Linked DNA regions of Duganella zoogloeoides. The protein of the gene in region 2 interacts with the protein of the main gene of each other region in a pairwise test. Links are inferred from orthologs where the notes say so. Each region holds a gene or a part of one and is shown on either strand. Other genes may lie near its edges.

Region 1 (4,314 bases), 1.9 Mb from region 2 along the record:
GGCGCGACCATCGAGCCGAATGCCAGGATCGCGATGCGGGCGCCCTGGCGCTTGATTTCGCCTTTACCGAGCGCAATGGTGGTCAGCTCCTGTTCCATCGCTGCACCGATGCCGGCGCCGCGCGGGTAGCGGATGGCGGCCGGGCCCGGATAGCGGTAGCCGGTGGTGAGCATTTGCCGGCATTCGTTTTCGTCCGACGCGGCCATGATCACCATGTTCGGGATGCAGCGCAGGTAGGCCAGGTCGTAATTGCCGGCGTGGGTGGCGCCGTCGGCGCCGACCAAACCGGCGCGGTCGAGCGCAAACGTGACGTCGAGGTTTTGCAGCGCCACGTCGTGCACCAGCTGGTCGTAACCGCGTTGCAGGAAGGTCGAGTAGATCGCCACGACCGGTTTCAGGCCTTCGCAGGCCAGGCCGGCGCCGAAGGTGACCGCGTGCTGCTCGGCGATGCCGACGTCGAAGTATCGGTCGGGATATTGCTGTTCGAAGCGCACCATGCCCGAGCCTTCGCGCATGGCAGGCGTGATGCCGACCAGCTTTTTGTCGGCAGCGGCCATGTCGCACAGCCAGTTGCCGAAAACCTCGGTGTAGGTCATCTTGGCCGGCGCCGTGGCCGGCTTGATGCCTTCGGCCGGGTTGAATTTGCCGGTGCCGTGGTACAGGATCGGTTCGGCTTCGGCCAGCTTGTAGCCCTGGCCCTTCTTGGTCACCACGTGCAGGAACTGCGGCCCCTTGAGCTGCTTGATGTTTTGCAGCGTGGGAATCAGCGAATCGAGGTCGTGGCCGTCGATGGGGCCGATGTAATTGAAGCCGAATTCCTCGAACATGGTGGCAGGCACCACCATGCCCTTGGCGTGTTCTTCCAGGCGTTTGGCCAGTTCCAGCACGGGGCCGGGCAAGACCGACTTGCCGACGTTCTTGGCGGCGGCGTAGAACTGCCCCGACATCAGGCGCGCCAGGTAGCGATTGAGCGCGCCGACCGGCGGCGAAATCGACATATCGTTATCGTTGAGGATGACCAGCAGGTTGATGTCGTCCTGCACGCCGGCGTTGTTCAGCGCCTCGAAGGCCATGCCGGCGGTCATCGAGCCGTCGCCGATGACGGCAATCGCGTGGCGGTGCTCGCCCTTGATCTTGGCCGCCTGCGCCATGCCCAGCGCGGCCGAAATCGACGTCGACGAGTGGGCGGTGCCGAAGGTGTCGTACTCGCTCTCGTCGCGCTTGGGAAAGCCCGAGATGCCGTCGAGCTGGCGCAGCGTGTGCATGCGGCTGCGGCGGCCGGTGAGGATCTTGTGCGAATAGGTCTGGTGGCCCACGTCCCACACGATGCGGTCTTCCGGCGTGTTGAACACGTAGTGCAGCGCTACCGTCAGCTCGACCGTGCCCAGGTTGGACGACAAGTGACCGCCCGTCTTGGAGACGGAGTCGAGCAGGTAGGCGCGCAGTTCGTGCGCCAGCGGCGTGAGTTGATGGTACGGCAGTGCGCGTACGTCGGCCGGTGAATCTATTTTTTCTAGCAAGTTCATTTATGCCTTCCGCTGCACGATCAAATCCGCGAGTTCGCGTAACCGCAGAGCCTTGTCTCCGAACGGCGCGAGCGCTGCGTGCGCATCGAGCCGCAATGTTTCTGCCAGCGCGCGCGATGGCTCCAGCCCCAAAATCGACACGTAGGTCGGCTTGTTGTCAGCCGCGTCCTTGCCGGCGGTCTTGCCCAGCGTGGCCGAATCGGCGGTGGCATCCAGCACGTCATCGACGACCTGGAACGCCAGGCCGATCGCGCGCGCATACTGGTCCAGCGCCGCCATCGCGGCCGCATCGAGGTCCTTGCCGGCCAGCGCGCCCAGCAGCACGGCTGCGCGCAGCAAGGCGCCGGTTTTGAGCTGGTGCATCTGTTCCAGTTGTTCCAGGGTCAAGCTCAGGCCCACGCTGTCGAGGTCGATGGCCTGGCCGCCGCACATGCCGGCCGAGCCCGATGCATGGGCCAGCACCTTCAACATGGCCGCCAGGCGCGTCGGTGGAATCAGGCTGGTGTCGGCCTCGGCCAGCACCACGAAGGCCTGCGATTGCAGCGCGTCGCCGACCAGCAGCGCGGTTGCTTCGTCGTAGGCGATGTGGACCGTGGGCTTGCCACGGCGCAGCGCGTCGTCGTCCATGCAAGGCATGTCGTCGTGCACCAGCGAGTAGGCGTGGATCATTTCCACGGCCGCTGCCGCGCGCGCCACGATGGCGGCATCGGCATCGAACAGCGCGCCGGCCGCGTAGGCCAGCAACGGTCGCACGCGCTTGCCGCCACCGAGCAGCGCATAGCGCATGGCGGCGTGCAGCCTGGTGGGCGTGGCGGTGGCAGCGGGCAGGAAACCCGATAAATCGTTTTCCGAGCCGGCCTGCACGGTTTTCATCCAGTCGTCGAAGGCGGCGGTCATTGTTCGGCCTCGGCGGCTTGTTCGAATGGCTTGAGCATGTCGCCCTCGAGCACCTTGACCTGGGACTCCACTTTTTCGAGCTGGGCCGCGCACAGCTTGACCAGCTCGGAACCGCGCGCATAGGCGGCCACCGATGCTTCGAGCGGCAGCTGGCCGGCTTCCATTTGCGCAACCAGTTGGGCCAGCTCTGCCATCGCTTCTTCAAACGAGACGTTGGCGGCGGCGGCGGTCGTTGCAGCTTCGGCAGATAATTTCTTAGACATCGTTATTCGTCGTTTTCAGACATGGTCACTCAGGTTTCAAGGCAAAAAAGCTTGCCAGGCAGTGTAGCCCGTTATTTTAGAACAAACCACCCACTCCGGTGGAACAATACGGACGCCACCCGGACGGATGACGGATTTTATCGTAATCGCCACTGTATACGTGAAGTGCATGCATTTCTTGCATTTCCCTACAAGTTGGACCAGTGCTCCCTCTGCCCCCGCCCGGTAAAAAACGGTATAATTGCCGGTTCTGTCCGAAATACTATTTTCAACTTACTTGAATTCAGGAATTTGCGGATTCTGTCTCTTCTTGGTTTGATGTATTTTAATTAAGGGGGGTTTGGATGTCCGATCTGGGTACCCACGCCAAGCTGGCGCGTTCTAACGCGCAACTTCCGGTTGACGTCTATTTTGACGAGGCGCTGTTACAGCGCGAAAAGCAGCAGTTATTCCAGAGTGGTCCGCGTTACGTCGGCCACGAACTGATGGTGCCCGAGGTCGGCGACTTTGCCACGCTCGCGGCCGAAAACGAAGGCCGCATGCTGGTGCGCAACGCCAATGGGCTCGAATTGCTGTCCAACGTCTGCCGCCACCGGCAGGCGCTGATGTTCAATGGCCGCGGCAACGCCAATAATATCGTCTGTCCGCTGCACCGCTGGACCTACGACCTCAAGGGTGAACTGATCGGCGCGCCCCACTTCGCCGAAACGCCGTGCCTGAACCTGCCCAAGACAAAGCTGCAAAGCTGGAACGGCCTGCAGTTCGAGCAGAACGGCTATAACGTCATGGAAAAGCTCAAGAACCTCTCGGTCACGAAGGATCTCGATTTCTCCGGCTATATGTTCGACCGCGTGGAAGTGCAAACGTGCGATTACAACTGGAAGACTTTTATCGAAGTCTACCTGGAGGACTACCACGTCGAGCCATTCCACCCTGGCCTGGGCGGCTTTGTCAGCTGTGACGACCTGCGCTGGGAATTCGGCCAGGACTACAGCGTGCAAACCGTGGGCGTGAACAAGGGCCTGCTCAAGTCCGGCTCCGAAGTCTACAAGCGCTGGCAGGAGCAGGTACTGAAATTCCGTGGTGGCGAGGCGCCGCCGTATGGCGCGATCTGGCTCACGCTGTACCCGAACATCATGGTCGAGTGGTATCCGCACGTGCTGGTCGTATCCACCCTGTGGCCCGATGGTCCGCAGCGCACCCGCAACGTGGTCGAGTTCTACTACCCCGAGGAAATCGTGCTGTTCGAGCGCGAGTTCATCGAGGCCGAGCACGCCGCGTACATGGAAACCGTGTCGGAAGACGACGAAATCGCCTTGCGCATGGATGCCGGTCGCAAAGCCCTGCGCGCCCGGGGCGAGACCGACGCCGGCCCTTATCAGTCACCGATGGAAGATGGCATGCAGCACTTCCACGAATGGTACCGATCCAAGATAGATTTATAAAAAGGAAACTGGATGCAATCGCTTTGGATGTTGTTCGCTAGCTTTATGTTCGCCGTCATGGGGGTGTGCGTCAAGCTGGCATCCGAAGAATTCTCCACCTCCGAAATCGTCATGTACCGCGGGGTGGTCGGCGTGATCGTGCTGGCCATCATCATCAAGTCGCAGGGCGGCAGTTTCCGCACT
Region 2 (4,186 bases):
GAGCGCTGGTGTGGCGCCTGATCAAGCTCGCGGGCAAGGAGTACGACATGCCGCCAGCCAAGTTCTCCAAGCGCCGCCGCTTTGTCTGGCCCGATGCCGAGACCGCGTATCAACACTTCGCTACCAAGGATATTTTTGCCGCCTGGGCGCCGGGCGTGCTGGCCGATTACATCGCCTGCGGCCTCGAGCCGCACCCGGACGGCGTGCAACTGCGTTATACGCGCGAAGTCGAAACCAAGGTGTATGCGACGCTGCCGCATCACCTCGGTGGCATCCTGCGCCGCGGGCTCAAGGTGCCGATCGGTTTTATCGGCGGCGCAGATTCTTGGGAAACCAGCCAGTCGGGCCATCAACACACCAAGGCGCTGGTGGGATCGCACTTCCGCATCGTGGCCGGTGGGCATTTGTTTCCGATGGAGACGCCACTGGCGGCGGCGGACGCCACCATAGAAATGATCGGCGAATTACTGATGGAGCAGCCTAAAAATATGTTGAAGGCCGGTGCTTTCGCGTAAAATCTCGTCCATTCGGCGCAGCCGCGCCCTCCCAGCACCCAGGATGACTTTGCGATGACGATTAAAAGCGATAAATGGATACGCCGCATGGCGCAAGAGCACGGCATGATCGAGCCGTTTTTCCCGGACCAGGTGCGCATGGAAGAAGGCCGCAAGGTCATTTCCTACGGCACCTCGTCGTACGGCTACGATATCCGCTGCGCCGACGAATTCAAGGTGTTTACCAACATTAACAGCACCATCGTCGATCCGAAGAACTTCGACTCGAACTCGTTCGTCGATATCAAGAGCGACGTCTGCATCATTCCGCCGAACTCGTTCGCGCTGGCCCGCACCGTCGAATACTTCCGCATTCCGCGCAGCGTGCTGACCGTGTGCCTCGGCAAATCGACCTATGCCCGCTGCGGCATCATCGTCAACGTCACCCCGTTCGAGCCGGAATGGGAAGGTTATGTGACGCTGGAATTCTCCAACACCACGCCGCTGCCAGCCAAGATTTACGCCGGCGAAGGCTGCGCCCAGGTGCTGTTCTTCGAAAGCGACGAGCTGTGCGACGTCTCGTACAAGGACCGCAACGGCAAATACCAGGGACAGCACGGCGTCACCCTGCCGCGCGCATAACTGCGCGCGAGCCTGCAATCGATTAAAATTTGCTTTTTAATTAATCAGGCGACCAGATGGCAACGCAAGGCGAGCACGAATATTTCGAGAAAATTGGCCATGACGGCATGCAGCACGCCACGCACAAGCCCTGGTCCGATGCCGAATGCGGCCTGTACCTGATGGAGCTTGGCGCCATGCTCGGCTTGATGCCGGAGCGCGGGCGGTTGCTCGACATGGGCTGCGGCACCGGGTGGACCAGCGTGATGTTCGCCAAGCGCGGCTACGACGTGGTCGGTACCGACCTGGTGCCGCAGGCGATTGCGGCCGGTTACCAGCTCAAGGAAAAGGAAGGGCTGGAGAACCTGCAGTTCGTGGCGGCGGACTACGAGTCGCTTTCCTTCCGTGAAGAGTTCGACGTGGTGGTGTTTTTCGACTGCCTGCATCACGCGGTGGACGAAGTGAGCGCCCTGCAAAGCGCCTGGCGCGCCCTGAAGCCTGGCGGTATCTGCATTACCTCGGAACCTGGTTTGGGCCATGCGCGCCGGTCTGCCGCTGTGATGGCGGAGTTCGGCACGACCGAGCGTGATATGCATCCGGCCAAGATCATCCGTTCAGGCAAAAAAGCAGGCTTCCGCGACTTCAGCGTGCATCCGCATGCCTCTTATCTCTACATTGCCTTGTACCGCCAGACCGCCAACAGCCGCCTCGGCAAGCTGCTGCGAATTCCCGGCATGCGCACCTTGGTCGGCTTGTTTACCGTGCTGCTGTCGAAGCACCAGGCCGGGATCGTGGTGCTGCGAAAATAAACGCCAGCGGCCGGTGGTCTTAACGCTGCTTTACATCGCTTTACATGACGCGGGCTTCGGCCCGCGTTTGCTTTGCCGTTAACTCTTTAACAGAAACGTCAAGGAGTAAAAAATGGTATCAGCAATAGGATCGAGCACGGCAGCGGTGAGCACGAATTCGAGCACAAGCAGTGCATCCTCGGAAAGCAGCACCATCGCCAACCTGCAAAAGCAGATGCAGGCGCTGCAGAAGGATTTAACCGAGGCGAACAAGGATACCTCGGAGACGGGCCAGGCCAAGGCCAAGCTGCTGCAAACGCAGGTGGACGCGCTCCAGCAGCAGATCGCCCAGTTGCAGGCGCAGGCCGCGCAGAAGGCTCAACAACAGCAGGCCGCATCGGCTGCATCGGCCACGGCCGCCGATACCGCCACCACCGACACGGCAACCGCCACCAGTACCAGCGCCGCCAAGTCGCGCTACGACACGCTCGGTTCCATCATCGATACGACGGCTTAAACGACACGCTCCATGACGGCGGCCACCAGCGCCGCCGACGCCCGGTACAACGGCACATGGCCGCGCAACAGCACCTGGGCGCTGCGCCGATAGGCGGCGCTACGGATCTCGGGCAGCCCGGCCGCCATGCGCGCCACCACGGTCGCATCGAGGATGCCGGCCGGATTTTCGATGCCGACCTCCACGTCGGCAAACGCGCTGCCAAGCGACGGCACGCCGTGCGCCACCCGCTGCGCCACCGAGCCCGGCACCAGCACGGCCGCCGCCAGGCAACAACCGCCGGACACCGCCATCGACGCGTGCCCCAGTTGCGGCGTGAAGTAGCGGGTGGCGATATTGCCGCCTGCTTGCGGCGCGCCGACGATGCAAATCTTGGGGATGGTTTCGCTGCGCGCCAGCTCGTCTTCGGTCATCAGGGCGCCATCGCGCCGGCGCAAGCCCATGCGCAAGCCCGCTGCCACCCACAGGCGCTGCAAGGTTTGCTTGAAGACCGGGTCGGCATCGAGTTCGGCGATCGATTCGTGCGCGGTCTTGCCCAGCTCGGCCGCATCGCAGATCACCATCGGCACCGCCACATCCACGCACGACACCGAATAGCCGTCGATCAGATCGACCACGCTGCCGGTGGGCAGCAGCCGACCGGTCTTGGCACCCACGGGCGATTGCATGAACAGGTCCACGGCCGGGTAGGCGCCATCGACGCCCGGTATCTCTGCGGTGACGAAGCTGCCGTCAGGCGCCGCCTGCATGCGCGAGACAGTGTTCACGCCCGTGTTGGCGTTGCGTATCCGAAGGTCCGCCGATGAAGTCACCAGGCCGCTATCGGTCGCCCACAACTGCAGGGCAGCCGACATATTGCCGCAATTAACGCTCCAGTCGATGGCGCCGTGGTTGTGCGCCAGCTGGGCCAGCGTGCTGACCAGCACATCGCCTTCCGGGTCCGGTTCGATCGCGGCGAAGAACACCTTGTTGCTGGTGGGGCTGCCGCGTCCCAGGCCGGTGATTTGCTTGTTGCGGTCGTTTTTCCCGGCCAGCGGCACGCCCATCAGGTGGCGCAGCAGTTCTTCGCGCAGTGCCAGGTCCTGCGGTGACCAGCGCTCCCACAGTACCAGCCCGGTGGAGGTGCCGCCGCGCATGTGGTGGACCGGAAATTCCAGCACACCGTGGCGTAGGCGCGGGGCGAAGGATTCATCCATGGCTCAAATCGGCTTGACCGGCAAGATGATCTCCACGCACAGCCCGCCACCCTCGCGGTTGCTGGCACGGATGAAGCCGCCATGCGCTTCGATCACGTGCTGGGCAATTGCCAGGCCGAGGCCGTGGCCTTCGGTGCTGGCGTTGCTGGAGCGGAAGAAGGGCTGGAAGATGGTGTCCAGGTCGGCCGGCGCCACGCCGGGGCCACGGTCCAGCACGCGTATCGACAGGCGTTGCGCACCGGGCAGTGCCTGCACTTGCAGTTGCACCTCGCCGCCCTCGGGGCTGTGCTTGATGGCGTTGCGCACCACGTTTTCGATGGCGCGGCCCAGCAGGTCGGTCTGGCCGATCACGATCACGTCGGCTTCGCCTTGCTGCGTGACGGTGCGCTGCTGGCTGGTCGCTTCGAAACGGGCGTCGTCGGCAATCTGGTCGATCAGGTCGGCCATGCTGATTTCTTCCTGGCTGGCCTTGATGGCGCCCGCTTCCAGGCGGGCCAGGGTGAGCAGTTCACCGACCAGCTTGTCCATGCGTACGCTTTCGCGCTCCACCCGCTCCATCGACGCTGCCAT

Evidence for each region.
Region 1: the proteins of SR858_RS10785 (region 2) and SR858_RS02645 interact in binary tests that used the Escherichia coli proteins (3 or more experiments, as listed by UniProt). The link is inferred for Duganella zoogloeoides from one-to-one orthologs.

The regions. Positions count from the first base shown.
Region 1 is NZ_CP140152.1:585,648-589,961, reverse strand. Bases 476-3,441 are described here. They hold SR858_RS02645 (polyprenyl synthetase family protein), read right to left. Parts: upstream 2,424-3,441; coding sequence 1,527-2,423; downstream 476-1,526. Other genes in these bases: SR858_RS02635 (aromatic ring-hydroxylating oxygenase subunit alpha), read left to right, coding at 3,031-3,441; SR858_RS02640 (exodeoxyribonuclease VII small subunit), read right to left, coding at 2,420-2,686; dxs (1-deoxy-D-xylulose-5-phosphate synthase), read right to left, coding at 476-1,526. In the rest of the region: more of dxs, read right to left, coding at 1-475; more of SR858_RS02635, read left to right, coding at 3,442-4,131; SR858_RS02630 (DMT family transporter), read left to right, coding at 4,144-4,314.
Region 2 is NZ_CP140152.1:2,440,739-2,444,924, forward strand. What follows is about bases 891-3,728. They hold SR858_RS10785 (FlxA-like family protein), read left to right. Parts: upstream 891-2,036; coding sequence 2,037-2,420; downstream 2,421-3,728. Other genes in these bases: dcd (dCTP deaminase), read left to right, coding at 891-1,136; SR858_RS10780 (class I SAM-dependent methyltransferase), read left to right, coding at 1,193-1,924; SR858_RS10790 (PrpF domain-containing protein), read right to left, coding at 2,417-3,616; SR858_RS10795 (sensor histidine kinase), read right to left, coding at 3,620-3,728. Also shown: SR858_RS10770 (alpha/beta fold hydrolase), read left to right, coding at 1-515; more of dcd, read left to right, coding at 570-890; more of SR858_RS10795, read right to left, coding at 3,729-4,186.